DNA from 3 places in the Solibacillus sp. R5-41 genome. Region 1 is predicted to be linked to each of the others. Evidence: predicted binding sites of a transcription regulator. Region 1 holds the regulator's gene; each other region holds the start of a gene.

Region 1 (10,397 bases):
CAATTCTAATGGTTAGTTATCGAAAAATGACAATTGCAGATGTAGAGGCGGTGTATGCGATTGAACAAGCCACGTTTCCAACGCCATGGACATTGGATTCCTTTTACTATGAAATGACAGAAAATCAGTTCTCACATTATTTAGTGGCTGAGGATGAGCAAAATACGATAGTTGGTTTTTGTGGAATGTGGTTAGTAATTGATGCTGCTCAAATTACTAATGTTGCTGTTGTGGATGCTGTACGCGGTCAAGGAATGGGAGAAGGTCTCATGCGAGAAGCTATGCAGATTGCCAAAGCGGCAAATATGGAGGTAATGAGTTTAGAAGTACGTGTAACAAATGCTGTTGCACAAAATTTATATCGAAAACTTGGATTCCAGGATGGTGGTATTCGCAAAAACTACTATACGGATAACCAAGAAGATGCTTTAGTAATGTGGGTGAATTTATAATGGATAACTATATATTAGCAATAGAAACAAGCTGTGATGAAACAGCCGTAGCGATAATAAAAAATGGGTCGGAAATTATTTCAAATGTCGTGTCATCTCAAATTGAGAGTCATAAACGATTTGGCGGAGTAGTGCCTGAAATTGCGTCACGACATCATGTAGAGCAAGTAACAATAGTGCTTGAAGAAGCTTTAAAACAAGCTGAAATGACGCCACAACAATTATCAGCCGTGGCTGTAACAGAAGGCCCGGGTTTAGTAGGCGCATTGTTAATCGGAATTAATGCAGCAAAGGTATTTGCCTTTGTACATGGGCTCCCGCTTATTGGAACGCATCATATTGCAGGGCATATTTATGCAAATGCATTAGTACAGCCGATGGAATTCCCTTTATTAGCGCTAGTCGTATCTGGTGGACATACTGAGCTTGTTTTGATGAAAGAGCATGGGTCATTTGAGGTCATAGGGGAAACGCGCGATGATGCAGCAGGAGAGGCGTATGATAAAGTAGCCCGCGTGTTAAATATGCCGTATCCAGGTGGCCCGCATATTGACCGTTTAGCCCATGAAGCGACAGAAGCTGTACCATTCCCACGAGTTTGGTTGGAAGAGGATTCATATGACTTCAGCTTTAGTGGGTTAAAATCTGCTGTTATTAACTATAAGCATAATATGGATCAGCGTGGAGAAGAAATTATTCCAACACAAGTTGCAAAAGGTTTTCAAGATAGCGTTGTGGAAGTATTAACAGCCAAAACATTGCGCGCAGCTCGTCAATATGAGGTAAAACAAGTAATTGCTGCTGGGGGAGTTTCCGCCAATAAGGGATTACGTACATCATTAGCAAAAGTATTTACTGAAGAAGGGATTCCATTTTACGTGCCCCCATTATATTTATGCACGGATAATGCTGCCATGATAGGTGCTGCTGCCTATCAAATGTATGTAGCAGGCATTCGTGGGAACTTAGCGATGAATGGTCGACCGGGTATGGAATTAACAAATTGGGTAAAATAATATAGGAATGTTTAGCATAAGTAATTATGTGATTTAAAATCACAGTTACTTATGCTTTTTGTTTTTTTGAAATAACATAAGGGCGCGAATTACGTATTTATAGTAAAAAAATTGTTGTTTACGTAGCAAGTATTATTAAAGAGGAATTTTTCTGAAAAATTATCCACAAAAGAATTCACATACCCACAAAAACAAGTGCGAACATGCGTACTTATACACAAATTGTGGATAAGTTGTGGGTAACATGTGATTTATCTATATATAGTATTGGTTTTTACACAGATTAGGATGGATAAATAAAATTAAAACTGTGGACAATGTGGAAAACCCTGTTGATATGTTGATATGACTGCATTTGTTTTGTGTATAAAATTGTGGAGATTTTTGTTTGGAAATTGTATATTGACCAAGATATATGACGAAATTTAGCGATAATAGGTTTGAAACTGTTAATAACATGGAATAGTAATTAAAATGAAATGATCTTCTATGCTGAGTGATGTGCTTGTAAGAAAAAAAGGAGGTTCGTGTATGAATTATCTAAAAGAACGTAATAAGATGAGGATGCTTTTGATTGGTGGGTTCCTATTGGCTATGGTTGTTCTTTTCATGTTGAATTCGGTGCATTTAGGACTATATTTAGCATCCTTTAATGGGTTATTTTTGTTAGCGGCCATTAGTTGTTATCCACTTGCGATTGTATATGGGCGTCGTCAAATAGTCGATGTTTTTAATTGTATTCGAATGGGGGAACGTCAACCATTTCGTGTACGGAATTTTAAGTCACCAATGAAACCATTATATACATTATTAAATCTACTCATTGCTGCAGTAACAATCGTGTTCTTTGGTTGGATATATGGAACGTATACAGCTTATCAAAAATTACGGATGATAAAGAGCTTTCAAATAAAATAATCGTCAATTACGCCTCGGCGTAATTGAGTCCAGATTTTGAATTGAGCTTTGGCCTAAGTTCAATTTAATATCTGTGACATCTGCTGGAGGAATTAACTTCTTCCGTCGAGTGCTAGAACTACTACTGAATGAAGATAAAAGGAGAACGTTGGCATAATGTATGCAACGTTCTCCTTTTATAGTAGTGAATAATCAACTATTTATAAATTTTCAAGCTCTTCGTTTAGTTCAAGCCATTCCATTTCTAGTGTATCATGCTGTTCTTTTGTCTCATTTAACTCAGTCTGTATAGCAAGAGTTTTTTCATGGTCAGAGAAAATTTCTGGATCGCATAATTGTTCCTCAAATAGAGCAATTGATTCATCGAGGTTCATCATATTCTTTTCGATTTCCTCAATGGAACGGCGGATTTGACGTTCGCGTTTTTTTGCGTCTTTATCAATCATGGAAGTCGTTTTCGTAGCTGAAGTCGTGACACTTTTTGCTTCTCGGGCGGCAGCCTTCATTGCAGCTAATTCTTCAAGTTCCTGTTTTTTCTCCAAATAATAATCATAGTCACCTAAATATTCGAAGGAGCCTGTGCTAGATAGCTCCACGACTTTAGTTGCGATGCGATTAATGAAATAACGGTCATGCGAAACGAAAAGTAATGTCCCAGGATAATCAATTAACGCATTTTCTAAGACTTCCTTGCTATCTAAGTCCAAATGGTTGGTTGGCTCGTCCAGCACAAGGAAGTTCGCTTTTTGCATCATTAATTTAGCTAAAGCGAGTCGTGCTTTTTCGCCACCTGATAATGAATTGACTAGTTTGGACACATCATCCCCACTAAATAAAAAGCGACCTAAAATGCTGCGAATATCCTTTTCATTCATTAAAGGCCAGTCATCCCATAACTCATTTAAAACGGGTTTATTGGAATGAAGCTTTGCTTGCTCTTGGTCATAGTAGCTAATTTGCACATTTGTACCGTAGCGAATGTCTCCAGTGAGCGCAGTTAAATCTTTTACAATCGTTTTAAGTAACGTTGATTTCCCAACACCGTTTGGACCGACAAGTGCGATGCGATCTTCTCGGAATACGCGCAGCTGAATATTTTTAGAAATCTTTTTGTCTGGATATCCGATTGCTAATTCATCAATTGATAACACATCATTCCCACTTTGGCGCTCAATTGAAAAGCCGAAATTCGCACTTTTTTCATCACCATCAGGGGAATCCATCCAGTCTGTTTTTTCTAGGACTTTGCGACGTGATTGCGCCATTTTTGTTGTCGAGGCACGTGCCAGATTTTTTTGAATAAATGTTTCGAGTTTCGCCTTCTCATCGATTTGGCGTTCGTACATTTTTAAGTCCCGCTCATAATTTTTTGCTTTTTCATCTAAATAAGCGCTATAGTTCCCTGTATATTTTGTCGCCTTTGTTCGGGAAATTTCATACACAATGGACACCACTTGATCTAAGAAGTAGCGGTCATGCGAAACGATTAAAATCGCTCCTTCATAACCTTTTAAAAAGCCTTCTAGCCAAGAAAGTGTCTCGATATCTAAGTGGTTAGTAGGCTCATCCAAAATTAATAAGTCTGGCTTTGACAGTAATAATTTGGCTAATGCTAAACGGGTACGCTGACCGCCAGAAAGCGACTGAATGGATTTTGGATAATCCTCAGGGAAAAACTGCATTCCGTGTAAAATCGAGCGTGTATCCGCCTCATATTGATAGCCACCTGCTTCTTTGAAATCATGCTGCAGCTGATCATAATCGGCCATTATGCGTGCATAAAGCTCACCATTTTCATATATGCTCGGGTCAGCCATTTGCTGCTCTAATTGTCGAAGCTTTTGCTCTTGTCCACGTAAGGCGCTAAAAATGGTCATCATTTCATCCCAAATTGTCAGCTCTGAATCAATTTTAGCATGCTGCTCTAAATAGCCAACACGGACGTCTTTTGGAATAATAATTTCACCTGAATCAAAGCTCATTTGCCCAGCGATTATTTTTAATAACGTTGATTTTCCAGCACCATTACGTCCTACAAGTGCGACGCGGTCACGATGCTGAACTTCTAGCTTCACACCGCTTAAAATTTCGTCGGTAATAAAAGATTTATATAATTGATTTACTTGTAATGTAATCATTTTTACACCTCTATTTCTTCCTTCTAGTTTATCGGATGAGGAGGGGACACGCAACGGTGGATACTTTACTTGTAGCGATAGGTTTAGTAAAATTATAACGATTTCTAAAAGTATGTAGGAGGAGAGTGTGTGAAAAAAGAAACAAAAATTCCACAAGCAACTACGAAAAGGCTTCCTCTGTATTATCGATTTTTGCAAAATTTTGCAAATGACGGCAAGAAACGAATATCGTCACAAGAATTAAGTGATGCAATGAAAATAGATTCTGCAACCATTCGACGTGATTTTTCTTATTTTGGTGCGCTTGGAAAAAAGGGCTATGGCTATGACGTCCAACACTTACTTGAATTTTTCCGTCAAACATTAGATCAGGATGAGGCAATGAATGTTGCACTAATTGGTGTCGGAAACTTAGGGAATGGTTTATTAAAATACAATTTCCAAAAGAATCATAATACGCGTATTGTTGTTGCATTTGATACAAAAGCACCGTATGAAGGGACGACGATAAGTGATATCCCCGTATTTCATCCAGATCGCTTAGAGGAAATGTATGAGGAATTTAGTGCCGAACTGGCGATTTTGACGGTATCCTCTCGTTCTGCTCAAACCATGACAGACCGACTCGTTAAAATGAATGCAAAAGGGATCTTAAATTTCACCCCTGTGCGCCTTTCTGTTCCAGATACGATAAAGGTGATGAATATTGATTTGTCAGTGGAGTTACAAGCGCTCATTTATTTAGTACGTAATTCCAAACAATAACAAATTGTTCACATGATTGCTATTAGCCAAAAAGATGTAGATACTGTAAAATGTACATATAATAGAGGAGGTGGCTGTCGTGGTTGTGCATTTAAATGCGATTGGACCAGTAAGCCTAGTTATTATAGGGGTAGTAGCAATATTAATTTTCGGACCAAAAAAGTTGCCAGAGTTAGGTAAAGCAATGGGTTCGACACTTCGTGAATTCAAAAACGCCACAAAAGGCCTTACAGATGACGATGATGATAAAAAAAATAATGCTACTGTTATCGAACATAAAGATAACGAAAATAATCAAGCTAAGTAAATTAAGGATGTCTTAAAATGAATCCACAAGAAAGAACTGTAATAGAACATTTCAATGAATTAAGAAGTCGCTTGTTTATTACAGCGATTTTCTTTATCCTTGCTTTGATTGGTGGTTTTTTTGTAACGGAGCCTATTATTCACTTTATTCAACATAGTGATGAAGCTTCGCAATTTGAATTGCATGGTTTTAACCCGACCGATCCTTTAGCGGTATTTTTAAAAGTGATGTTTGTAGTGGCATTTGTCTTTACTTCGCCCGTATTACTGTATCAACTATGGTCATTTATTACACCAGGCTTACATGAAACAGAACGTAAAGCGACACTCAAATATATCCCGTATTCGTTTTTATTATTTTTTGCAGGGATTAGTTTTTCATACTTTGTGTTATTCCCTTATGTAATGAATTTCATGATGAAGCTTTCGAATGATTTAAGCATTACGCAAACAATAGGGATTAACGAATATTTTAATTTCCTGTTTTCATTAGTTGTGCCGTTCGGAATTGTATTTCAACTACCGGTTGTCACGTTATTTTTAGCGCGTATCGGCGTATTGAATCCAGAATTGTTGGTCAAGTTTCGTAAGTACTCCTACTTTGTGTTATTTGTTTTAGCTGCGGTTTTAGCGCCGCCAGATTTTATTTCAAATTTAATCGTAGCAGTACCATTATTTATTCTTTATGAATTTAGTATTGTAATTTCGCGCGTCGGCTATCGTAAATTTGTCGAAGCAGAGGAAAAACGACTAAAGGAAGAACAAGAGGCTGCACAAACGATGCAAGTGGAGCAATTACTAGAAGAACAACGTAGACAAATAGAGCAAATGAATAATTAAACATTTCTTATTTCATAAAAAAAAACGCTATCTTCCATAAAGGGGATAGCGTTTTTTTGTGTGAAAAATTAATTGACAAAGCGGGCTAAAAGATCATTTCGGAGCATTATCAATAATTTGTTGGAACTTCTCCGCATACATTTGAACGAATGTGACGAAGCCATTTAATAAAACATGCGCGATTATGGAAGTTAGTAAGCGCTTCGTTTTGTAGTAAAGGAAGGCAAAAACCATACCGCTAATCGTATAAATAATAATATGTGTGAAATCCATATGAATAGCTGCAAATACGATGGAACTAATAATGCTTGCCACCCAAAAGTTATAATTTTGAACAATCGAACCAAAAATGACACGACGGAAAATTAACTCTTCTAAAATAGGACCGAGCAATACTGTGGCAATGATCATCACTGGCGCAACTTTTGTGATTAGCATGATGTCCGCTGTGTTTTCAGAACCCATCTCAATGCCTAGTGCGAGCTCAATGTATGCACCAATTGTTTGACCAAGAAAAACAAGGAAAAACCCGATAATTCCCCAACCAATCGAAGCACTAATTGAAGCCTTCTCTCCTTTAAAAACATTCCAAAATTGCTTATTGCGCTGAATTAATAGAAAGCTCACTATAGTAGCAATCGCAAAGGAAGTGATAGACCACCATGCGGAAAGTTTAATTAATTGTTCTTGTTTCGTAGGTTCTGCAATAAACTTTAATAGATACTCTTTTAATTCAGGAAAAAGGATGAGCACTAGTACAGAGAGTTGGCACACGATATACGTAATCAACACATAAAATGCGGTCTTTTGTGTTTTGAAATTTGGTGCTGAAATGGATGTCACGATAAGTAACCTTCTTTCTTTTTTTTATTAGTTATATGACGTAGGCAAATAAGAAAGGACACAGCATTTCCTATTGGTAAGAAAAATAACGATTAACTATATTGTAGAGGAATTTGGAAATAATACAAAATTTTTTATAGTTCTGACTTGCAAAAAAAAAAGGAATTCATTAAACTAATAATTGTGTTAGCACTCTTTAACTGAGAGTGCTAAATTTAAAAACGTAGGAGGTTGTTTCACTTGTTAAGACCATTAGGAGATCGCATCATTATTGAACTTGTTGAGGTAGAGGAAAAAACTGCTTTCGGGATTGTATTACCTGACTCAGCAAAAGAAAAACCACAAACTGGTAAAGCGGTAGCAGTAGGTACAGGTCGAGTTCTTGACAACGGCACTCATGCCCCGCTTGACGTAAAAGTAGGCGATGAAATTATCTTCTCAAAATTCTCTGGTACAGAAGTGAAATACGACGGCGTAGAATATTTAATTTTACGTGAAAGCGACGTATTAGCAATTATTGGATAAGCCTAAATCGAAAATGAACTGCAGCTAGATATAAATAGTAAAACATACTAGCTGCACATATGATGTTGATAAATGAACGAAATAGATAATTAAATTCAGGAGGTATATGGATTATGGCAAAAGACATTAAATTTTCAGAAGACGCACGCTCATTAATGGCGGCTGGTGTTGATAAATTAGCAAATGCTGTAAAGGTAACACTTGGACCAAAAGGACGTAACGTTGTATTAGAAAAAAAATTCGGTTCACCACTAATTACAAATGACGGTGTTTCGATCGCAAAAGAAATCGAGTTAGAAAACCCATTTGAAAACATGGGTGCAAAATTAGTAGCAGAAGTGGCTTCTAAAACAAATGAAATTGCTGGTGACGGTACAACTACAGCAACGGTTCTTGCACAAGCGATGATCCGCGAAGGTTTAAAAAACGTAACAGCTGGCGCAAACCCTGTTGGCATCCGTAAAGGGATGGATAAAGCGGTTGCAGCTGCATTAACAGAGCTTCAAGCCATTTCACGCCCAGTGGAAAACAAAGAGTCGATCGCACAAGTAGCATCTATCTCTTCAGGTGACGAGGAAATCGGTGGGTACATTGCAGATGCTATGGAACGAGTTGGCAATGATGGTGTTATTACGATTGAAGAATCAAAAGGCTTCACAACAGAGCTTGATGTTGTAGAAGGTATGCAATTTGACCGTGGTTATGCTTCACACTACATGGTGACAGATACAGACAAAATGGAAGCGGTACTAGATAACCCATTCGTTTTAATTACAGATAAAAAAATCGCAAGCATTCAAGAGATTTTACCAGTGCTTGAGCAAGTTGTACAACAAGGTCGTCCAATTTTAATTATTGCGGAGGACGTTGAAGGGGAAGCATTAGCAACTCTTGTAGTGAATAAACTTCGCGGTACATTCAATGCCGTAGCAGTAAAAGCACCAGGCTTTGGTGACCGTCGTAAAGCAATGCTAGAAGATATTGCGATTCTTACAGGTGGTCAAGTGATTACACAAGATCTTGGCTTAGATTTAAAAACAGCAGACTTAACTTCATTAGGTCGCGCGGTAAAAGTAATCGTTTCAAAAGATAATACAACGATCGTTGAAGGCGCTGGTAACACAGATGCAGTAGCAGCACGCGTGAATCAAATTCGTATGCAGCTTGCTGAAACGACTTCAGAGTTCGATAAAGAAAAATTACAAGAGCGCTTAGCAAAATTAGCAGGCGGTGTTGCCGTTATTAAAGTAGGGGCAGCAACAGAAACAGAATTAAAAGAACGTAAATTACGCATCGAGGACGCACTGAACTCAACACGTGCGGCAGTAGAAGAAGGTATCGTATCAGGTGGTGGTACAGCCCTTCTTAATGTATATGGTGCAGTAGTGAACGTGCTTGAAGAAGTAGAAGGTGATGTAGCTACGGGTGTGAAAATCATTTTACGTGCATTAGAAGAACCAGTACGTCAAATTGCTGAGAATGCGGGTCTTGAAGGTTCAATCATCGTAGACCGCCTAAAGCGAGAAGAAGTAGGAATTGGCTTCAATGCAGCAACAGGTGAATGGGTAAACATGATTGAAGCAGGCGTAGTAGACCCAGCAAAAGTAACGCGTTCAGCTTTACAAAATGCTGCATCAGTCGCTTCACTATTCCTTACAACGGAAGCAGTAGTAGCAGACATCCCAGAAGCAGGCGGCGGTATGGGTATGCCTGATATGGGTGGCATGGGTGGCATGGGCGGCATGATGTAACAAGCCGCTTGAACCCTTGATATGACTGGGTTTTATGTAAGGTGAAAGTGTGATGTTAACATTTTGCTAACATAAAAGATTTTAACGGAGGCTTCTCAAAAGTTCACTGAACTTTTGGGAGGCTTCTTTTTCATTTACTTTGTCATGTTACTTGGTAATTTGATCATCTGAATGGCCAAGACTCTCCATAATCTTTTCTGGTGCAACACTGCCAATGTCCTTAATTCTGGAGTATTACCTATCGCATAAGCCAAATTAACTTGAATAGTAGCGCATTCCCTTAACAAGTTGCATCGTAATGAGAGTTAGTCTGGATATACTCCTGATAAGAGCATATAAAACAGTGGGAGAGTGGGGACGGATAGAAGAATCAAAACATTTACAACAAAACAAATGTGTAGAAAAAAAGAAAATACATTTATTATGCTCTTTTACTTTTCCTGCAATTAAGGGAAATTACAAACTTCCTCTTTATGTGATAGCCTAATGGTACTTTATTTGTCAATTCCTTCTAATGTTTATCAAGAATCCCTTGAATTAATCCAGTATTCTTTCGGAAAAAGTACTAGTATAGATAAAAAGTAATAAGTAATTTATACTGTTAAATTGATAGGTTAATAGACATTCTGATTATTTATCTTTAAATAAAAACGGGCAAACTTATCGAAAGGTAAGGACGCAAAGCTACGAGTCTTAAATCCTTTTGGATAATGATAGTCGGGTTGCCAAGATAAGAAGTGGTTATTTGGCTACCCTCGTTTTTTGTTGGGGTAGTTTTTTCGTTTAAAAGAAGTGCTGTAATGAACGGCAGCTTACATTGTCAGGTCATAGATATAGAGACAG
Region 2 (10,397 bases), 1.7 Mb from region 1:
CATTTTTGTATGTCTATTTAATTAAATGATAGTTCTATCCGTTATATTCCACTTTCTATCCGTGAGTCAAAAATCCACTCAACCTATACAATTGAGGGCATCTTACCTTTAATAATAGGAAGAATGCTAGTAAATTGTTCAACGACAAAATCTGCTGTCTCTAATTCCTGTTGCTGCGCGAAATCAAAACGCACCCCTATCGATTGCAAGCCATTCTCTTTCGCCGCTTGAAAATCCGACAACCGGTCCCCAATGACAAAACCGCCTGCGACATTATTTTCTTCGATGATTTTTTGTACGAGCGATGATTTATCACGTGAAGCAATTTGCTCAATGCTGTATGTTTTTTTGACCCAACGATTTAGATCATAATGCGTCACTATCGCTTGTAAATAAGCCGGCTGCCCATTGCTTGCAATATAAATTGGCAAGTCTATTGAGAGTTGTTGCAACGTGTCAAAAACACCCTCATACAAATCCCCTTGCCCGGCATTAATTTGTAGTACTAAAAACTGCTGGAACCATTCATTACTGCGTTCCCTTATGACAAGTGAATGATGCGGACAAAGTGTTTCCCACACGACAGCTAACGGCACGCCCATTATTTCCTTATATTTTTCAAGTGGTGTTTCGCCCTCCCACAACAATTCAGCACGTAATTTATCAAATGTTTGCTCGAGTGCCCCTTCTAAAATAAGATGCGTTTTAAATAATGTGCCGTCCATATCAAAAATGATTGCGTTTTGCATAGTTCTTACCTCCTATGTCTTATTAAAGTTCTTTATCTTTCTAACGTGTAACTCAAAAGAATATTTTCCTTTTTAAATCCAGCCTTCATATAGACATGATTTGCTTGGTCATTGTCGTTACTAACGCAAAGATTAATTTTTATAATATTGTCGTACTTGAATATTTCTTGAAGTACTTCCTTTAACATTAGTGTCCCTAACCCTTGATTTTGGTGTTTTGGGGAAACGGCAATGTAATCCAAACTCGCATCACCAAAAACGGGTTTAACTTCAAAATACGCATATCCCTGTAATTCCTGCTGCTCATTTTTCAGAAGTAGGAGCTTATTATTGTCATTTATACGTGTAATAATCGTCTTCGCATCATAGTATGTATTCGGAAATTGTTCATTGTGTAAGCTTTCAAAGTCCTTCTCATCTCCCGTTTGAAACGGGACTAATCGTTGACTGATTAGTGGTACAAAATTCTCTTTGGAAATGGTAAGTGTTAAATGTTCTCCCGTTTTTTTAGGATGTAATTGCTCAATAAAATTTTGTTGGGTTATATTTTCAAGATTTACAAAAAAATGAGCTGTTTCTACATAAGGAAATTGTTCAAGCGTGGTTTGCCAAAGTATTGTGAGTGCCTCTTCAGAAACCGAATCTCCGAAAGGTCCCCAAACTTCTGCTGAATTTTCATCAATATCTAAACCAATTGCCCCAACAATTTCATCATCTTCATTTTTCAGTATTACAAATGACAGATGACCATTTTCTAAAACAAAATCATCTTCTAGAGTAGCAACAATTTCTTCAAACTCAGTTCCAACATAACCGATATGAGTAGATTTTTGCTGATTTAATCTGGCGATAAATTTGGCGATTTCATTTGTTTCAGTGATTGTTGCTAAGCTTATGTTCATATTTGTTCTCCTAACTACTGCAATCTATTATTTGGACGCTCTTAATTATAAGATAATTCAGAATTAAATTATATACTACTTAGTTTCACAAATCCATCATCTCCCTTTCAAAAACTATTAAAATAACTTTTCACTTTCATTTGCTAGGTAATTTACCCTTATAAGTGACTACCCCACCATAACAGGATAATTTGCTCACAAATATTAATAAAGCTGGAATTCTTCTACTGAAAGAAGATAAAATCGTTCATAATTAACAAAAATCATGATAATAATCGCAATAATAGGGTATCCTTTTAGAACGCTTTGTTTTTTAGAAAATTCTAAAAAAAAGTATGACTTAATTTACACAAGGAGATGAAGAATATGCTACATATCGAAAAGTTAAGAAAAGTTTATCGTGGTGGCAAAGTTGCCGTCGATAATTTAACACTTGATATACAAAAAGGAGAATTTATCGCCTTTATTGGTACGAGTGGTAGCGGAAAAACAACGGCACTTCGCATGCTAAATCGCATGGTCGAGCCTACAAGTGGTACTGTGACGATAAATGGAAAAGATATGATGAAAATGAATCCGGTCACGCTAAGACGTAGTATTGGCTATGTTATTCAACAAATCGGTTTAATGCCGCATATGACCATCCGAGACAATATCACGCTCGTCCCTCGTTTACTTCAATGGCAAAAAGAAAAATCTGAAGCTACGGCAAAACACTTAATCTCATTAGTCAACTTGCCAGAATCCTATTTAGATTACTACCCTTCTCAATTATCTGGTGGTCAACAGCAACGGATCGGTGTTATCCGAGCATTAGCTGCTGAGCAGGATATCATTTTAATGGACGAGCCTTTTGGGGCACTCGACCCCATTACACGCGATACCTTACAAGACTTAATTAAAGAGCTGCAAAAAAATTTAAATAAAACGATTATTTTCGTCACGCATGATATGGATGAGGCGATAAAATTGGCGGATAAAATTGCGATTATGCATGATGGCAAGCTTATTCAGTTTGATACGCCAGACAATATTTTGTCCAATCCCGTTAATAATTTCGTGAAAGAATTTATCGGGTCTCATCGATTAATCCAGCAAAAGCCAAATTTCAAAACCGTTGACGAAGTTATGATCAAGCCAATTTCAATTACGCTTGAGCGCAGTTTGGATGAGGCCATTCGATTAATGGTTAAATCACGTGTCGATACGTTGTTTGTAACAGATGGCGACAATCGCTTGCTTGGCTATTTAAATGTTGAAAGCTTAACAGGTGAAGCGCGTTCGAAAAAAAGCGTTGCGGAAGTATATATTAAAGAAATTGTTTATATGAAAACGGGTTCAAAATTACAAGATACTGTTCGCCGCATTTTAAACCGTAATTTAAATAATATTCCAGTAGTCGATCATCAAAATCATTTAATTGGGCTCATTACTCGTGCAAACATCGTGGATATCGTCTATGAAACAATTTGGGGCGATGAGGAACAGGAGTTGACAAATTCATGATCAACTTTTTCATTGAGAATACGGCGGATATTTTTTTAAAAACATGGGAACATATTTATATTTCATTCATTGCATTATTGTTAGGTACGCTCATTGCAGTACCTTTAGGCATTCTTTTATCTAAAACAAAGAAAATCGCGAAAATTGTGCTCACGATTACGAGCATGCTACAAACAGTCCCTTCCCTCGCACTGCTTGCCATTATGATACCATTTTTTGGGGTAGGGAAAGTGCCTGCAATTATTGCACTTTGCATTTATTCCCTTCTCCCCATTTTAAATAACACCTTTACGGGAATGCAGTCTGTGAATGAAAACGTAAAAGCAGCAGGTCGTGCGATGGGAATGACACCGTTTCAGTCTCTCCGAATGATTGAACTGCCGCTCGCAATGCCAATCATTATGTCCGGGATCCGGTTATCTGCTGTGTATGTCATTTCATGGGCAACACTCGCTTCCTATATTGGCGCAGGTGGTTTAGGTGACTTTATCTTTAACGGTTTAAATTTATTTAAAATTGATCTCATTGTAGGCGGTGCAGTTATCGTTACGATATTAGCACTGTTTACAGACTTCTTTTTAAGCCGAGTCGAGCGAGTAATAATTCCAAAAGGGCTTCGTATACAAGGAGGTCGCACATCATGAAAAAATTCCTACCTTTTGTACTAGTGATGCTGTTTCTAAGTGCATGTAGCAATCAAGATAATAGCACAATTCGCATCGGTTCTATGGTGACGACAGAAAGCCAAATATTAGCTTATATAGTCAAAGACATGATTGAATATTACACGGATGAAGAAGTGGAGCTCATAAATAATCTCGGCTCTTCTATTGTTCTCCATCAAGCAATGCTAAATGGTGACGCGAATATTTCAGCGGTTCGCTACACTGGAACCGATTTAATAGGCGTACTCAAGCAAAAGCCTACGAGTGATCCGCAAAAGGCTTTAGAAATGGTACAGCGCTTATTCCAAGAACAATTTAATATGACATTTTTTAATTCCTATGGTTTCGATAATACGTTTGCCTTTATGGTGACACGTGAAACAGCAGACAAGTATCAGCTTCAAAAGGTGAGTGATTTTGAAGCAATCGCAGCGGAGTTAGAAGTCGGAGTGGATACGTCTTGGATGAATCGTGAAGGGGATGGCTATAAAGATTTTAGTGCGAAATATGGCTTTGAATTTGGACGTGTCTTCCCTATGCAAATCGGTCTTGTTTATGATGCTGTTGCACAAGGCGAGCTCGATGCTGTACTTGGCTACACGACGGATGGACGAATTGCTTCCTATGATTTGGTCGTTTTAGAGGATGACCTTCATTTTTTCCCACCATATGATGCATCCCCCTTTGCGAACACCGATTTATTAGAGGAAAAGCCTGAAGTAAAAAAAGTATTAGAACTACTAGTTGGGCAAATTTCCACAGCGGAAATGCAACGATTAAACTTTTTAGCGGATAATAACTTAATTGAACCAGCAATCGTCGCTGAAAACTTTTTAATTAAGGAAAATTACTTCTCTGGAGGTGACACGCCATGACTGATATCACAAAGCTATCCGTTATCGAGCAATTTTTCTTTTACATGGGGGAAAATGGGTCTTACATCTTTTCACAATTTATAAATCATTTTTTATTATCAATTTATGGTGTTTTACTCGCATCGGTCGTAGGTATTCCAATCGGGATTGTAATTTCAAAATTTCCACGCTCCTCTGGACTAATCATTACATTGGCGAATATTATTCAAACGATTCCTGCACTTGCATTAATGGCCATGATTATGCTTGTTTTAGGACTTGGAAAAACGGCGGTAATTGTGACAGTTTTCTTCTATTCATTATTGCCGATTATTAAAAATACACATGTCGGCATTACAACGATTAATCACAGCTTAACGGATGCTGGACGTGGGATGGGTATGACGAAGCTTCAAGTGCTTTATATGGTTGAAATCCCCCTTAGCTTATCGGTCATCATTACTGGTATTCGAATCGCGTTAGTCGTAGCGATTGGTATTGTTGCGATTGGTGCCTTTATCGGTGCTGGTGGCTTAGGCGATATTATTGTTCGAGGGACAAATGCCACGAATGGAACAGCCATCATATTAGCAGGTGCGATTCCTACTGCTCTCATGGCGATTTTGGCAGATGTATTGTTACTCTGGTTGGAGCGACGTCTTGATCCGACGAAACGAAAAAAACTTAAAATTGTCTAGTCAATAGCTTTCTTTACATTTAAGGCATCTTCTATTTTAAATAGAAGATGCCTTATTTGAACATATCGTACGAATCATCACAACTACTTCTTCTTATCGGATGTTAATTCCGTCTTTTCTGATTGAAATTTATTACTTTTTTACTTTTCAGCCGCAACAACTATTGTCGCGAGAACTATCTCATGTTAAATTGAGGTAATAATCGATTCATTCCAAATGTTTCGTAAATTTATAAAGGAAGTGTTTTTTCATGTCACAACGATCAATTGATACAAAATTAGTTCAGCTTGGTAATTTAAGCGACCCGAAAACAGGCGCAGTTAACCCTCCAATTTATATGTCGACTGCGTATAAGCATGCAGGGATTGGAGAATCAACGGGTTATGATTATTCACGTACAAAAAATCCAACACGTGAACTTTTAGAGCGTGGCATGGCAGATTTAGAAAACGGCGATGCAGGATTTGCCTGTAGTTCAGGAATGGCAGCTGTGCAATTAGTACTTTCCATCTTTAAGCCAAACGATGAAATTATCGTACCTGACGATTTATACGGTGGTACTTACCGCTTATTTAAAACATACGCGGAAAATTACAACATCCGTCCGGTTTATAATGCCTTTGTTGATTCGAGTGAAGTTGAGGCATTAATCACAGAAAACACGAAAGCGTTATTTATTGAAACCCCGACAAACCCTTTAATGCAGGAAATCGATTTAGTCGCTTATGCCGAATTAGCTAAAAAACATCAGCTTCTGTTAATTGTGGATAATACGTTTTATACACCTTATTTCCAACGCCCGATTGAACTAGGAGCAGATATTGTATTACATAGTGCAACGAAATATATTGGTGGGCATAATGATGTACTTGCAGGAATTGTTGTTGCCAAAGGTGCAGAGCTTTGTGAAAAGCTTGCATTTATGCATAATGGAATGGGCTTAGTACTATCTCCAATGGATTCTTGGCTATTAATTCGTGGATTAAAAACATTGCATTTACGCTTAAAGCAGCATGATTTAAATGGCAAAAAAATCGCCGCCTATTTGGAGACTGAACCACTTGTAACGGATGTTTTATATACGGGTAAAGGTGGCATGCTGTCATTCCGAGTGAAGGATGCTGCTATGGTTAATCCGTTTTTAAAAGCGATGCAGCTCATTACATTTGCAGAAAGTTTAGGTGGTGTGGAAAGCTTCATCACGTACCCTGCAACGCAAACACATGCGGATATTCCTTATGAAGAGCGTGTCGCACGTGGTGTTTGTGACCGTCTTCTGCGCTTCTCCATTGGCGTTGAGGAAGCGGACGATTTAATAGCAGATTTAAAGCAAGTATTTGACACATTGCGAGGTAAATTCGAATGAATAACCGAATCGAAACCGCTTTAATTCATGGCGCAATCCGCGAAGGCTATGCGGATAAAAAAGGGGCAGTCAATGTCCCAATGTATTTATCATCGACGTTCCATCAAGAATCGATCGATGAATTTGGTGAATACGACTATGCCCGTTCAGGCAACCCAACAAGAGCAGCCCTTGAAAAAGCGATTGCTGAGCTTGAAGGTGGTCATCGCGGATTTGCGTTTGCCACAGGGATGGCGGCTGTCTCTGCCTGCTTTATGATTTATCTGCTGGCGACCATATCGTTATTACCGAAGATGTATACGGTGGGACGTATCGCTTTGTGACAAAAGTATTGCCCCGCTTTGGCATTACTCACACATTTGTAGACTTTACGGATGTTGAAGCAATCCAAGCAGCTGTAAAACCAGAAACTAAGCTTATTTACATCGAAACACCATCGAATCCAACACTCGGCATTACCGATATTCGAGCAATTGTTGATATTGCTAAGGCGAGCGACGCATTAACGTTTTTAGATAATACGTTTATGACGCCACTTCATCAACGTTCACTAGAAATGGGTGTGGACGTGGTAATTCATTCTGCAACGAAGTTTTTATCAGGTCATTCCGATATCGTCGCTGGACTTGTTGTGGCAAATGATGAGGCGCTTGCTGATCAAATTTATTTCATCCAAAATTCATTTGGCTCTGTTTTAGGCGTGCAAGATTGCTATACACTCATCCAAAATATGAAAACTACTGCTGTCCGTTTTAATGAGGAATCGCGTGTTGCTATGCGCATCGCTGAATTTTTAAATGCTCATCCACTAGTAGAAAACGTTTATTACCCTGGGCTGAAAACCCATCCAGGCTACGAAATTCATGCAAGCCAGAGCACATCTGCCGGTGCTGTCTTATCGTTTACTTTACCGAGCTATAATGTGACAAAAGTTTTCGTTGAGGCTATGAAAATTCCCGTATTCGCCGTAAGCCTTGGCGGTGTCGAATCGATTTTATCGTACCCTGCCAAAATGAGTCACGCGGCAATGGAGCCCGAGGAACGTGTGAAACGCGGTATTACAGATGGTCTCCTACGCTTCTCTGTTGGATTAGAAAACGAAGACGATTTACTAGAAGATTTCAAACAAGCATTAGAGAAAGCTAGTACCGCTCTATAGATTCTTTTGGGCGTGTTTTTTATTAGAAACATATCCACTAAGTTTAATAATACTGATCCTTTTAATTACTTTTAAACCAGGTAGCTTCTTAGGCTCCTGGTTTTCTATTGTTTAGAGCTTGAATAAGGCCTGTTCAACGCATCTTTTTTTAAGCGATTTTTTGTGGTTATCCGTCTATTTCGAGATTTATCCGTCTGCCCCATATATTTTTGCGGCTTTCCGTCACGATTTCTATTCAACACTTTTAACTTTCTATCCGTTACTTTTAGCTTTTTATAAGCCTACCTCATTAAAAACCAATGAATCCCCCACTTCTTTTGCTTTTTTGTGTTTAATCTATCCTAAAGAGTGAAATAAATAACAACAACGCTTTTTTAGGGGGAATAGAATGCGCCAGTTTCAAAAATGGATTCCATCAATGAAAAAATACCGCATGAAGCTCATTTTTATTGCCCTTCTGCTAGGGCTCGCGATTGTATTACAAGCATATAGCATCATTCACATAGTGGATTCCGTATTTATTCAGAAAACCACTTTTAATGCCGTTTTACCCTATGTATACGGGTTGCTTTTGGCAATTTCACTTCGGGTTGCGTCCAATTATTTTCTTCATTGGACGGGTAATCAACTTTCCGCTCATGTCAAAAAATCGATACGTGCACAACTGCTGACACGCTGGAGCAAAGAATCCATCGCAAATGTAAAGTTACAGCAAACGGGCTTTCAAGTTTCGTTATTTGTCGATACGGTAGATGAGCTCGATGCTTATTTTCGTGAGTATATCCCGCAAACGATGAAAACGCTTATTGTGCCATTGTTTTTGATAGTCGCTGTATTTTTTGCCCATCCAATGAGTGCGGTAATCTTGCTCATAACGGCACCTTTTATTCCCCTTTCTTATATTATTATCGGTGTGCAAACGAAAAGGAAATCGGAACAACAGCTTGAAAATATGAATCGCTTTTCTGGTAAATTTTTAGATGTTTTACAAGGCTTGCAGACGCTTAAGCTCTTTTCACAAAGCGCAAAACAAAGGAACATTTTACAGCATTACAACACACGTTTTATGGAGACGACACTCGAAGTGTTGAAAATTGCATTTGCTTCAACGTTGTTTATTGAGCTCATTACAACGCTTGGTGTTGGGCTTGTGGCACTTGAAATCGGCTTTCAAATGATTGTATTTGAAACGCTTGCCTTTGCCTCTGCTTTTTTCGTTTTAACATTAGCACCTGAGTTTTATAGTTCTTTAAAGGAATTAGGTACGGCGTTTCATACTGGGAAAGGTAGTCTTGGCGCGATGCAGCTCATTCATACAGATCTTGAAAAAGAATCGCAGATGGTCGCATGGGGACAACAGCTGATCACACCCGCCCCTTCTCTTGTATTAAAAAATGCGGTATACCGTTATCCAGACGGAACAAGTATTGGTCCGATTTCCATTGACATCCCCCCTCAGAAAACGGTTGCCATTATCGGACCGACTGGACATGGCAAAACGACCGTCTTAAATATGCTGGCAAGCGCGGTTGAGCTAACGCAAGGTTCCCTTGACATCAACGGAATCGCGCGCGAAAGCAGTAGTGAGCACAGCTGGTATGCGCAAATGAGTATGATTTCACAGCATCCTTACGTATTTGCTGGTACACTACGAGATAATTTGACGATGGGGAAAAACCTAGACGATGAATCGCTTTGGTGTGCATTACAAAAAGCACAATTAGGAAATTGGTTTGCAACACTACAAGACGGCTTTGAGACGAAAATAGGTGAAGCAGGTCGCGGGCTTTCTGGCGGTGAAAAGCAGCGAATCGCCATTGCTCGGGCTTTTGTTCATCAGCCTACCATCGTATTTTTTGACGAGCCCACTGCCGGACTGGATGTATTAACCGAGCAGCTTATTGCCCATGCGATTCAAACATTAAAATCTCATGCGACCGTCATTCTTGTCACGCACCGTTTCGAAACGTTGCAGCACGCCGATCTGTTATATGTTTTGGAAAACGGCACTATTCGTGCGAGCGGTTCACCCGAAGCATTGCAACAGGAACGATATTTTGAGGCAATGAAAAAAGGAGGTTTACCTGATGCAAGAGCTTTATGAAATGATTTGGCGTGAGAAAAAAGAAATGCTACTTGCATTAATTGCTGGCACTATAAGTGGTTTAACAGCGGTCGCCCTTTTTGCACAAAGTGGCTATCTTATTTCAAAAGCAGCGTTAATGCCCCCTTTTTATGTCATTTTAATCTTAACTGCCTTTTTAAAAATATTTGGCGTAGCAAAATCTACGAGCAAATATGCAGAGCGCTATGTTTCTCATCGCGTGACGTTTTCCCTTTTATCAGCAATTCGGATGCGTTTTTTTGACCGGCTAGAGCCCATTGCTAATCAGTTATTTTTGCATTATCAAAGTGGTGAATTGCTCGCGCGCATTACGAATGATGTGACGACGCTCCAAAATTTCTTTTTACGTGTCGTTTATCCACCACTTATTGCC
Region 3 (10,397 bases), 1.5 Mb from region 1:
ATTCGTCATCCCTAGGGATGGAAAATAAAACGTCAAAATCATATAATCTGCAGGAAGAATTAATTAAAGGAAAGATTACGATGATGGAAAACGGGTATAACGAAGTTAAAGAGCTTTAATAGTCATGTTATTCACCTTTAGTAGACATAACGCCTGAATTAGGCAGTAACGATTAAAGGTTTAGCCTTTGTTATTACTGCCTGTTTTTATTGAAATTCGATATTTGATTAAAAGATTTATACTGAAGTTGCCTTTTGTATGAGCAATTGCTCTACTTCCGTTTTTAACGCTTGGTTTGCATAGCGAAGCACTATATCTTCACCAGCCGTAGCTATAATTACATCACTAAAATATGCATCAATTTTCATCCACCGAACAATACGTATACGCTTGTTCGCTAGCTGTCTTTTTTGCACAATATACGCCTCATTAAGATTCTTCATTAACAAATCCGTCCAACGACTATAAAATGCATGCATCTTCAAACCCTCCAGCTTTGTATAGTCTTGCTGAAGAGAGCGGATGGCCAGATCAAGCACAATAAACTCATGCACAATCGGTCGATCCTCTAAACTAATCATAGCCATCAACTACTTGTGCTGCTTGAATCATTGCAAAATCAAGCTTCTTTACAGCCGTTTCTGTTTCAACTAACAGCTGCTTTTTGGCCAAATGGAGGGCTGTAATCACCCCGAATTCCACAGACCATGTCCCCTGCTTAAAAATTGAAAAAGTAACCGCTAGCTTTTGCTTATATGCTTGTTCAATTGTTTGCTGCAAATCTTCTAGTTCCCATTCTGTTTTTTCTTTTGGTGATGTGTACGCTAGTTCTTTTTCCCAATCACGCAAACGCTGAATATGCTCTGGTAACATCATTGCCGTCCATTTTATCGTACCTCGGTCTTTGTTCATTTTCCTTCTACGCTCCTTTACGCAAGATGCCCTCCAATTAAACGTTCGCGTGAAATCGCTGTGCCTGGTTTCGTAAAAGAAACGGCACGTAAAACCGATGTCGCACCAAATCGCTCTCGTATGCTGTCTACAGTATGCCCTAAAAGCAAACGCTGCTCTTTGCCTGTATCAAATAAATCAAGTTGAATACTACGCTCTTGTTCTACATTAGAAATCCGTACTGACAGCTGACGCGCCGGTTCCCCAGCAAAATGTGTATCGAGTAATTCTTTACACGTCTTATAAATCGCCAACGTTTCATTTGTCGGTTCCGTTATCGTTTTCGAACGGTAAAAACCTTTCGTCATCGCGGCTTTACTATAAGACAGCCCAAGTGAAATGGTACGTCCTACATAACCAGCTGTACGTGTACGCCTTGCCACGTCCTCACACATTTCAAGCAGAACCACACAAATTTCAGCGCGTGTAGCATAATCACGCATCAGCATCTGCCCTTTTCCGAAACTAATTTGCCCACTAACAATCGGCTCACCAAAGGTCGAATAATCAATCCCGTGGGCATGATAATAGAGCTGATTGCCCATTACACCAAATCGTTGCTCAAGCGCCTCTAGGTTCATATTAGCTAAACCCCCGACCGTAAAAATCCCCATGTTATTCAAGTTTACTTCCATCCGATGACCGATTCCCCACATTTTAGAGAGCGGGCGAACTGGCCACAATTTTTTCGGCACATCCTCATACGTCCATTTTACAAAGCCCGCTTTTTTGGCCTCTAAATCAAGTGCCAACTTGGCCATTAACATATTCGGACCTAACCCAATGGCAGAACGAATATGAAATTGCTGAAAAATCGCTTGCTGAATCGCCTTTGCCATTTTTTCGGGAGACCCCCATAGCGTCTCGCTACCTGTCAAATCAATAAAACTCTCATCAACGCTATACACATGAATCGCCTCACGTGGAACGAACTGTGCAATGAGCTTTGTTATCGCCATCGACATATCTAAAAAAAATGACATCTTAGGCTCAAATAAACGGATGTCAGGATGATTGGGAATTTCATAACGTCTATTTCCTGTTTTAATACGAAATCTTTCTTTCATAGGTGGAGATGCCGCTAGTACGACACTTCCAGGCTGCTGAAAATTACCAATCACTGCAATCGGTACTTTCATGACATCCAGCCCCTCCAACATCGCAATACAACTTGCATAAAAGCACTGCATATCAATACAAATAATTGAACGATTCGGCAACGGACTGTCCATCATAAAAACACCCCCAAATAAAACGTATGTTCTCTTTTTTATTTTAAGAACAATTGTTCGTTTTTACAAGTGTTAATTTTATCCTTTAATTTAAATAGAGAATTTAAGTTGAACTAAAGGATTTTTCCTGTTGATGTAAACTTACCATTATGGATTCTGATAAAGTATGTGCTTGTTAGACTGGCTAAGCATTTATAAATGTAAGTAGATTTTTGATATGAGAGTTTCTTCGGCAGAGAAAAATAGCCGAATAGGAGGAGGGAAGAAGCGAGTCTTAGGAATACACTGATTTTTGGGCAGACTTCCCTAATTTACTTGCCACTTTATATTAGACGCATTCGAATCGTTTGGATTTGGATCCCCTTTATGCTTTTACGGGAAACGCTTCGTTAGATTATTGCATGAGTGAGCGCATAAAATCTATGACACCATTGGAGATGTTCGGCGATTATTTTGAGAAACCTAATTTTTCATCAAATTCACGAAAAATCAATTCTCCTGTATCCAAAGAAAGTGCGCCGCCATCATTTGATAATTTAATGGAACGGTTGAAATGTAGGGTATTTTGCGTTTGGAGGGATAGTAGGTCCATACTTTTTCATATATTTCTTGACTGAGGAATTCTTTAACCTTCATTGCCCGTTGTTTCTTTAATTCATACTTTTTTGTTTTTCCCCTTCATACTCATTTGATCGTAAAAAATGTAAAATTATCGTCTGGGACAAATGGGAACCGCTTGATAGAGTCCCTCTGATAAGACCCTTGTTTTCTTGTTGTATAAAAAAGAGTATTTCTCCATCTTAATGATTTGGGATAACGCTCTTTTTCTTGTCATTTAAATAATTTAGAGCCGGAAAAGCTCTAAATTATTTAAATAACTCAGTTTAAAATATACTTAAAGGCAAATTGCCCTGATTTTTTCTTAACAGCAGCAAATGTTATAAAAGACTGTTAGAGTATATGTTTAGTTGGTCATAATTACGATATCTCTCTAAAGCGAAGCATTATTTTAAATACCAACCTTTTCAAATAACAATTGAAACACTACTAATCAGTAGAAATTACCTCTTAATCTTTTTATTTCACTATAATTATAATCTGAATTAGTTTATCACCTTCCCTAAATATAAATATTTCATTGCCTGTGGAGATAATTGTGAATCAACCCACACTTCAATGATATTAAGTAGCCTAAATGGATTGTTTTATCCATGTCACTATCATAAATAATTTAAAAGTATTTTAAACCCTCCACTCGAAAACTTTTTCGACCATCCAATGACAAAAAATTAACAAAATAGGAATAGTTATCAAACCTTAATTCTTCAAATATAAAAGGTGCTTTTTCAAAAGTATATGTTTAAAAACAATTAAGAGCTTCGGCAAATCTTTTGATTCCTTCATCAATTGAATCTTCATCTTCTTTCGCGAAAGTAAAACGAACAAATCCATTTTTAGATCCCATTGTAGAACCTGGTACATACATGACACCTCTTTTAATGGACTCTTCAAGTAATTCAATTTCATCATAATTTTTAAGGATTTTACACCATATATGAATACCACCGTTAGGAATAGAATACTCCACCTGGTCTTTTAAATATATATTAAGACTTTTAATAATTTTATTTCGCCTTTTTTCTAACTCTTTTATTAAATTTTCCATATGAACATTGAAATTAGTTGATTCTAAAAAATCATTCGCAATCCATTGTGTATAGCTAGAATGGCCAAAGTCGATTTGTTGCTTTGCATCGGACAATCTTTCTATTACCGATGTTGGGCCAATAATCCACCCTATTCTCAATCCTGAAGCAACAATTTTAGATAGAGAACTAATATATAATACGTTTCCGTTCTTATCTAGTGATTTAAGGGTTGGTATTTTCTCCCCAGAAAAAGCTGTTAAACTATAAGGATCGTCCTCCACTACGGGTATACCAAGCTTTGAGGATATGTCCAAAATAGCTTTTCTTTTCTTTTCATTCAATAAAGAACCCGTTGGATTTTGAAAATCTGGATTCAAAAAAATCATTTTAATCCGGTGTTTCTTATATAATGACTGCAAATCTTCAGGGTTAATTCCATCCCGATCGACAGGTAGATAATGAATTTGTATACCTGCTGATTTAAAAATTGTCAGATTATAGTTGTAAGAAGGATCTTCTATTGCTATTGCATCTCCAGGCTTTAACAAACATTGTACAATTAAATGCAATGCTTGTTGGGCTCCTGATGTTATAAGTATTGAAGTAGGATGAGTTTCGATTCCCCGACTTTTTTTCATGTGTTTCGTAAGGGTTGTTCTAAGTATTTCACTCCCCTGCGGATGATCGTAACCTAGGCTTCCAATAAAAGAACGTGTCGAAGTTATCTCTCTTAAAAAACTTTTCGGGAAAAGGTCTTCTGACAATTCACCAGTAGCTAAATTTATTAATTGATGATCAACAGTTTCTTTTCTTATTTTTTGTGTTACAGGTAAGTTAGGTAAAAAGGAGCCCGCCACAATATACCTATTCCAACTAGGTATCCGTTTTTTTGTTATACCCCAAATATCTTTACTAATAGTAGTACCACTGCCTCTATTTCTTTCAATTAGCCCCATCGATTCTAATTCGTCATATGCATTTACTACAGTGCTTCTATTTATATTCAAGTCATTGGCCAAACTTCTCTCTGATGGCAATGGTTTATCAGGTGGAAATGTACCATCGGCAATTCCTTTTTCAATATATTCTGCGAGTTGCTTATAGATCGCCTTTTTTGCTTTTCTATCGGGTTTCCAATCCATATATATTCACCTCATTATTTCTACCAAACTTATTAAAATATTCCTTTTATTTTCTGCCATTGTCAGACAATCAAAATAATAAATATTAATATATATCCGTCTAAAATTGACCATCCACTTTTAGTTTATCATTACCATCCATTTAAAATTTCAATTTACATTTTCATATAAAAACCCCAGTTTGACGTATGTTCATCACATCAAAATTATACTAAAATTATTTTTTTGGTTTTAGAACATTTTGTGTTATCTTTCAAAACTCCTTGTTTTTAAAATTTTGTGCAACTATCATAAAAATCAATTGTGAATCAAATTCCACTCAAACCCATAGTAGCCTAAAACACTTTAAATAATAATTAAAAGGGGTTTGTTTATGAAAAATAGATGGATCAAGTTAATCGGTTTTTTCACTATTGTCACTATGCTAACTGGTTGTGACCCATTGTTAGTCTTGGACCCAAAAGGACCTCAAGCTCAAGTACAAGCCAAAGACATTATGCTATCGATAGGAATTATGTCCTTTATCGTACTTATTGTTTTTGTAATTTTAGCTTATATGCTAATCAAATTTAGGGCTTCTAAACAAAGTCCAAATTACAAACCTCCCCATATTAAAGGGAGCATAATGGTTGAGGTAATTTGCGTCGGAATCCCGGTCTTAATTGTCGCCTACCTTTCAATAATTTCAGTTGAAAGTAATTATAAGGTGGAATCACCTCCAGAAAAATACAAAAATGAAGAGCCACTCGTGGTTTATGCTTCAACATCTAATTGGAAATGGCATTTTAGTTATCCAGAGGAAGATATTGAAACAGTGAATTATTTATATATTCCTGTTGGGCGCCCAATTGAGTTTAAACTTTACTCATATGGACCAATTACAAGTTTTTGGATTCCTCAATTAGGTGGCCAGAAATATGCAATGGCCGATATGGTGAATACGTTGCATTTAGCTGCTGATATGCCAGGAGAGTATATGGGGAGAAATGCAAACTTTAACGGGAAAGGATTCGCTGAGAATACGTTCAACGTTACAGCGGTTCAACAAGCTGAATATGATAATTGGGTTAAGGAAGTAAAGGAAACGGCTGATATGTTAACTGAAGAAAAATTTAATACATTGCTAGAACCTGGACATGTTGGTCAATCAACATTTAATGGAACGCATTTAACTTTCTTACCACCACCAGAGGGTGAACACGGCGGACATCAACATGAGAAAGCTGAATCTAAAGATAATAAATCTCTACAAAACAATCATTAAATTATCGAAATTACCTAATTTACTAAAATGTTTACATTGAAAGGAGTCATAGTAATATGGATTACTTTGAACGATTTGCTATACCCCATCCAAGTCCTGCAATTTATGCATCGATGGTAGCAATTGGTCTTACCGTGATAGCAATCATTGTTGGATTAACTTATTTTAAAAAATGGGGCTACCTATGGCGTGAATGGTTAACGACCGTTGATCATAAACGGATCGGTATTATGTATTTAATTTCTGCTATCCTCATGCTTTTCCGAGGGGGCGCGGATGCTATTATGATGCGTGCTCAAATGGCTGTCCCTGACAATAAGTTACTAGATGCTCAGCATTATAATGAAGTATTCACAACACATGGAACAGTAATGATTATTTTTATGGCAATGCCATTTATTATGGCATTTATGAACTACATTGTGCCATTACAAATTGGAGCTAGAGACGTTGCATTCCCACGTTTGAATGCTTTAAGTTTTTGGTTGTTCTTCATGGGGGCAATGCTACTAAACATTTCTTTTGTTATAGGTGGCTCGCCTGATTCTGGATGGACAAATTATTTCCCACTCGCTAATAACGAATTTAGTCCATCAGTAGGAACTAACTATTATTTATTTGCTCTACAGATTTCAGGTCTCGGTACATTAATTACCGGTATTAATATGATTGTAACAATTCTCAAAATGAGGGCTCCGGGCATGACATTAATGAAAATGCCAATGTTTACTTGGTCTTCATTTGTTGCAAATGTGATTATCGTTTTCGCATTCCCCGTTTTAACTGTAGCTTTGACTATGGGGACTTTTGACCGATTACTTGCCACAAATTTCTTCACAACATCCGACGGTGGTATGGATATGCTGTGGGCGAATTTCTTCTGGGTCTGGGGACATCCTGAAGTATATATACTGATATTGCCAGCATTCGGTATTTACAGTGAGATTATTTCTACTTTCTCTGGACGGAATCTTTATGGCTATAAATCGATGGTCGGCTCAATGGTGATCATCTCCTTCCTATCATTTTTAGTATGGACACACCATTTCTTTACGATGGGACAAGGCGCTTTAACTAACAGTATATTTTCGATTACTACAATGGCAATTGCCATTCCAACAGGGGTAAAAATTTTTAACTGGTTGTTTACCCTTTGGAAAGGGAAGATTGTATTTACAACTCCAATGCTTTACTCCATGTTATTTATACCTACTTTTACAATTGGTGGTGTAACTGGAGTAATGCTTGGAATGTCAGCAGCTGACTATCAATATCATAATACAATGTTCCTTGTCGCCCACTTCCATATGGTGATTATTCCAGGTGTTGTATTTGCGATGTTAGCAGGCTTACATTACTACTTCCCAAAAATGTTTGGTTTTATGTTGAATGAAAAAATCGGTAAATTGACAGCATGGATTATAGCAATCAGTACACTTCTAGCCTTTATGCCTATGTTCTTTTCAGGCTTAGATGGACAAGCACGTCGCATGTACACTTATACTGAGTCTACTGGTTTTGGCATCTGGAATATGATTTCTTTCATTGGTGCAATTGGATTTGCAATTGGGTTTGCACTAATTGTTTACAACGTGTACTACAGTATTCGTTACTCACCAAGAAACATCGGTTCAGATCCATGGGATGCACGCACATTAGAGTGGGCTACGCCAAGTCCTGTGCCTTATTACAATTTTGCAAAGGTCCCTCATGTTATTTCAACAGAGGCTTTATGGGACGCAAAATACAATCAGCATGAGTTGTTCCCAGAGAAATATGAAAAAATTCATATGCCAAATAATAGCGGTGTGCCTTTCATATTAGGTTGCATTTTCTTCGCCTGGGGCTTCTCATTTGTATTTAGTATGTGGATTCCAGCTATTCTCACAACTATTGGTATTTTTATTTGCATGGCTCTCCGTTCGTTGGAAAAAGATCCAGGACATTATGTTTCTGTAGAAGAAATTAAAGCAACTGAAAAGAAAATGCGAGGTGTTCAATAATGAAGGTTGATCGATCGCTGCCGCTAGAATATAGTACACAGCAAAATCAAATGAATATATTAGGCTTCTGGGTTTTTATCGGTGCTGAAATTATGCTCTTTGGAACACTTTTTGCAGCTTACTTTGTATTAGGAGACCGTGTAGGAAATGGCCCTACAGGAGCAGAAATTTTTGAAATCACACCTGTTTTATTTGAAACTTTTATTCTCTTAACGAGTAGCTTTACAATTGGCCTAGGTATCCACGCAATGAGAAAGGGCTATACGAAAGCTATGATAACATTCTATGTAATCACGCTATTACTCGGTGTAGCATTCCTTGGTTTCGAAGTTTACGAGTTTATTCATTATGTTCATGTTGGTGCGGGATTACAGACTAGTGCCTTTACCGCTGCTCTATTAACAACACTAGGAACACATGGTGCTCACGTCACATTTGGTGTGTTTTGGGGGCTGCTCATCGTCTACCAGCTGATAAAACGTGGATTAACACCTGAAACAGCCAATAAATCATTCATCTTCTCTTTATACTGGCACTTTTTAGATGTTGTATGGATCTTTATCTTCAGTTTCATCTACTTGAAAGGAATGGTATAAAATGAGTGATTTATTTCCACTTAAACAAGTAATGGGGTTTGCATTATCAATCATTCTTACCATCATTGCTGCTTGTGTGTATTTTATAGATGGCGTATCATTTCCAATTATTATGACGATTTTATTGGTTACAGCATTTATTCAGGCTGGCCTACAATTGGTCGTCTTTATGCATGCTGGTGAAACAGAAGATAAATCTGCCATCTATACAAATATCTATTATGCATTAATAATTGCGCTCGTAACAATTTTCGGTACAATATTATGTATGATTTGGGGCTATTTATAGGTAGGAAAGAAAATATTTTATTGTATTTAATCCTCAGAAAAAATCCTCTTGAAGATATATAAATAAAAACGTCCTTTACTGTTAAACAGATTTACAGAAATCTATTTAAGGTAAGGACGTTTTTTTATTTATGAGAAATATAATGAATTTCTACGTTAGTATATCGCAACCCAATTTTGAGCCAATTTACACTATCTGTCTTTTCCAGAAAAACACCTGATAAACTGAATATAGATATAGTGATTTAACTAAAAAATATTTGAGGTGGGAAAGGTTTCCCACGCGCTTATCGTTATGATAAGTTACCAGATATCAGAATTGCCGCCCTGCTAATAATTCTAGGTGTCTATATAGGATTTACTCATTTTAAATCAAAACAAAAAGGTCTATCAAATTGTAATTTGATAGACCTTTTTGCTAGCTATTGAAATTCCTCCACCAAAACTACCCGCGCATTGCGTCGATTAGCTCTGGTTGGAACTTGCCATCTCGCAGCATGGCGATTTCTTCTTTATAAGGCGCTTGCTTATTTTTCGCGTCTGCCCCTACAAATGGCGTTTCTAAAATTTTCGGTACGTGCATTAACTGTGGGTGATGCACAATATAGTTCATCGCCTCAAAACCAAGCTCACCAAAACCAATGTTTTCGTGACGGTCTTTCCCAGCACCACGTACGTTTTTGGAATCATTAATGTGCAGTACTTTTAATCGATCTAAGCCAATAATTTTGTCGAATTCATTTAATACACCATCAAAATCATTTACGACATCATAGCCTGCGTCATGTGTATGACATGTATCGAAACAAACGGATAATCGTTCGTTATTCGTTACACCATCAAAAATACGCGCAAGCTCTTCAAAATTGCGGCCGATTTCAGTGCCTTTGCCAGCCATCGTTTCCAGTGCAATTTGAACTGGATAATCTTGTGAAAGTACTTCATTTAACCCTTCCACAATTCTCGCAATCCCAGCGTCTACTCCTGCACCGACATGCGCACCTGGATGCAAGACAATTTGTTTTGCTTCTAGTGCTGCAGTACGTTTAATTTCTTCTTGCAGGAAATTTACACCAAGCTCAAACGTTTCGGGTTTTGTCGTATTTCCAAGATTAATAATATATGGCGCGTGGACGACAATATTGCTCATGCCATGTTCTTGCATATGCATAAGACCTTTCGCAATATTCAATTCTTCAATTGGCTTACGGCGCGTATTTTGCGGCGCACCTGTATAAATCATGAATGTATTCGCTCCATAAGAAAGTGCCT

What was found. The regulator Rex, encoded in region 1, represses fermentation and respiration genes when NADH is low (regulators of the CRP and FNR family bind a similar motif). The targets are predictions, from matches to a motif close to TTGTGAAATATTTCACAA.
Region 2: cydD (thiol reductant ABC exporter subunit CydD) is a predicted target of Rex. The motif match lies at 8,246-8,263, and genes of this name have one in related genera.
Region 3: qoxA (cytochrome aa3 quinol oxidase subunit II) is a predicted target of Rex. The motif match lies at 5,216-5,233, and genes of this name have one in related genera.

Annotation. Positions count from the first base shown of each region.
Region 1 is NZ_CP024123.1:3,962,712-3,973,108, reverse strand. It holds gene tsaB (tRNA (adenosine(37)-N6)-threonylcarbamoyltransferase complex dimerization subunit type 1 TsaB) at 1-9, shown strand, start outside; gene rimI (ribosomal protein S18-alanine N-acetyltransferase) at 9-452, shown strand; gene tsaD (tRNA (adenosine(37)-N6)-threonylcarbamoyltransferase complex transferase subunit TsaD) at 452-1,468, shown strand; gene CSE16_RS19590 (hypothetical protein) at 2,000-2,386, shown strand; gene CSE16_RS19585 (ABC-F family ATP-binding cassette domain-containing protein) at 2,587-4,524, opposite strand; gene CSE16_RS19580 (redox-sensing transcriptional repressor Rex) at 4,654-5,289, shown strand; gene CSE16_RS19575 (twin-arginine translocase TatA/TatE family subunit) at 5,369-5,596, shown strand; gene tatC (twin-arginine translocase subunit TatC) at 5,614-6,435, shown strand; gene CSE16_RS19565 (CPBP family intramembrane glutamic endopeptidase) at 6,529-7,278, opposite strand; gene groES (co-chaperone GroES) at 7,519-7,803, shown strand; gene groL (chaperonin GroEL) at 7,917-9,554, shown strand; cyclic di-GMP riboswitch class I at 10,198-10,284, shown strand.
Region 2 is NZ_CP024123.1:2,290,951-2,301,347, forward strand. It holds gene CSE16_RS11070 (HAD hydrolase-like protein) at 84-749, opposite strand; gene CSE16_RS11075 (GNAT family N-acetyltransferase) at 782-1,651, opposite strand; gene CSE16_RS11080 (betaine/proline/choline family ABC transporter ATP-binding protein) at 2,018-3,157, shown strand; gene CSE16_RS11085 (ABC transporter permease) at 3,154-3,801, shown strand; gene CSE16_RS11090 (osmoprotectant ABC transporter substrate-binding protein) at 3,798-4,697, shown strand; gene CSE16_RS11095 (ABC transporter permease) at 4,694-5,374, shown strand; gene CSE16_RS11100 (methionine biosynthesis PLP-dependent protein) at 5,625-6,740, shown strand; partial or broken gene CSE16_RS11105 (aminotransferase class I/II-fold pyridoxal phosphate-dependent enzyme) at 6,737-7,899, shown strand; gene cydD (thiol reductant ABC exporter subunit CydD) at 8,288-10,003, shown strand; gene cydC (thiol reductant ABC exporter subunit CydC) at 9,987-10,397, shown strand, end outside.
Region 3 is NZ_CP024123.1:1,134,636-1,145,032, reverse strand. It holds gene CSE16_RS05280 (YhjD family protein) at 237-581, opposite strand; gene CSE16_RS05275 (YolD-like family protein) at 574-912, opposite strand; gene CSE16_RS05270 (Y-family DNA polymerase) at 930-2,186, opposite strand; gene CSE16_RS05265 (MocR-like pyridoxine biosynthesis transcription factor PdxR) at 3,544-4,974, opposite strand; gene qoxA (cytochrome aa3 quinol oxidase subunit II) at 5,348-6,238, shown strand; gene qoxB (cytochrome aa3 quinol oxidase subunit I) at 6,295-8,241, shown strand; gene qoxC (cytochrome aa3 quinol oxidase subunit III) at 8,241-8,837, shown strand; gene qoxD (cytochrome aa3 quinol oxidase subunit IV) at 8,839-9,126, shown strand; gene CSE16_RS05240 (deoxyribonuclease IV) at 9,571-10,397, opposite strand, start outside.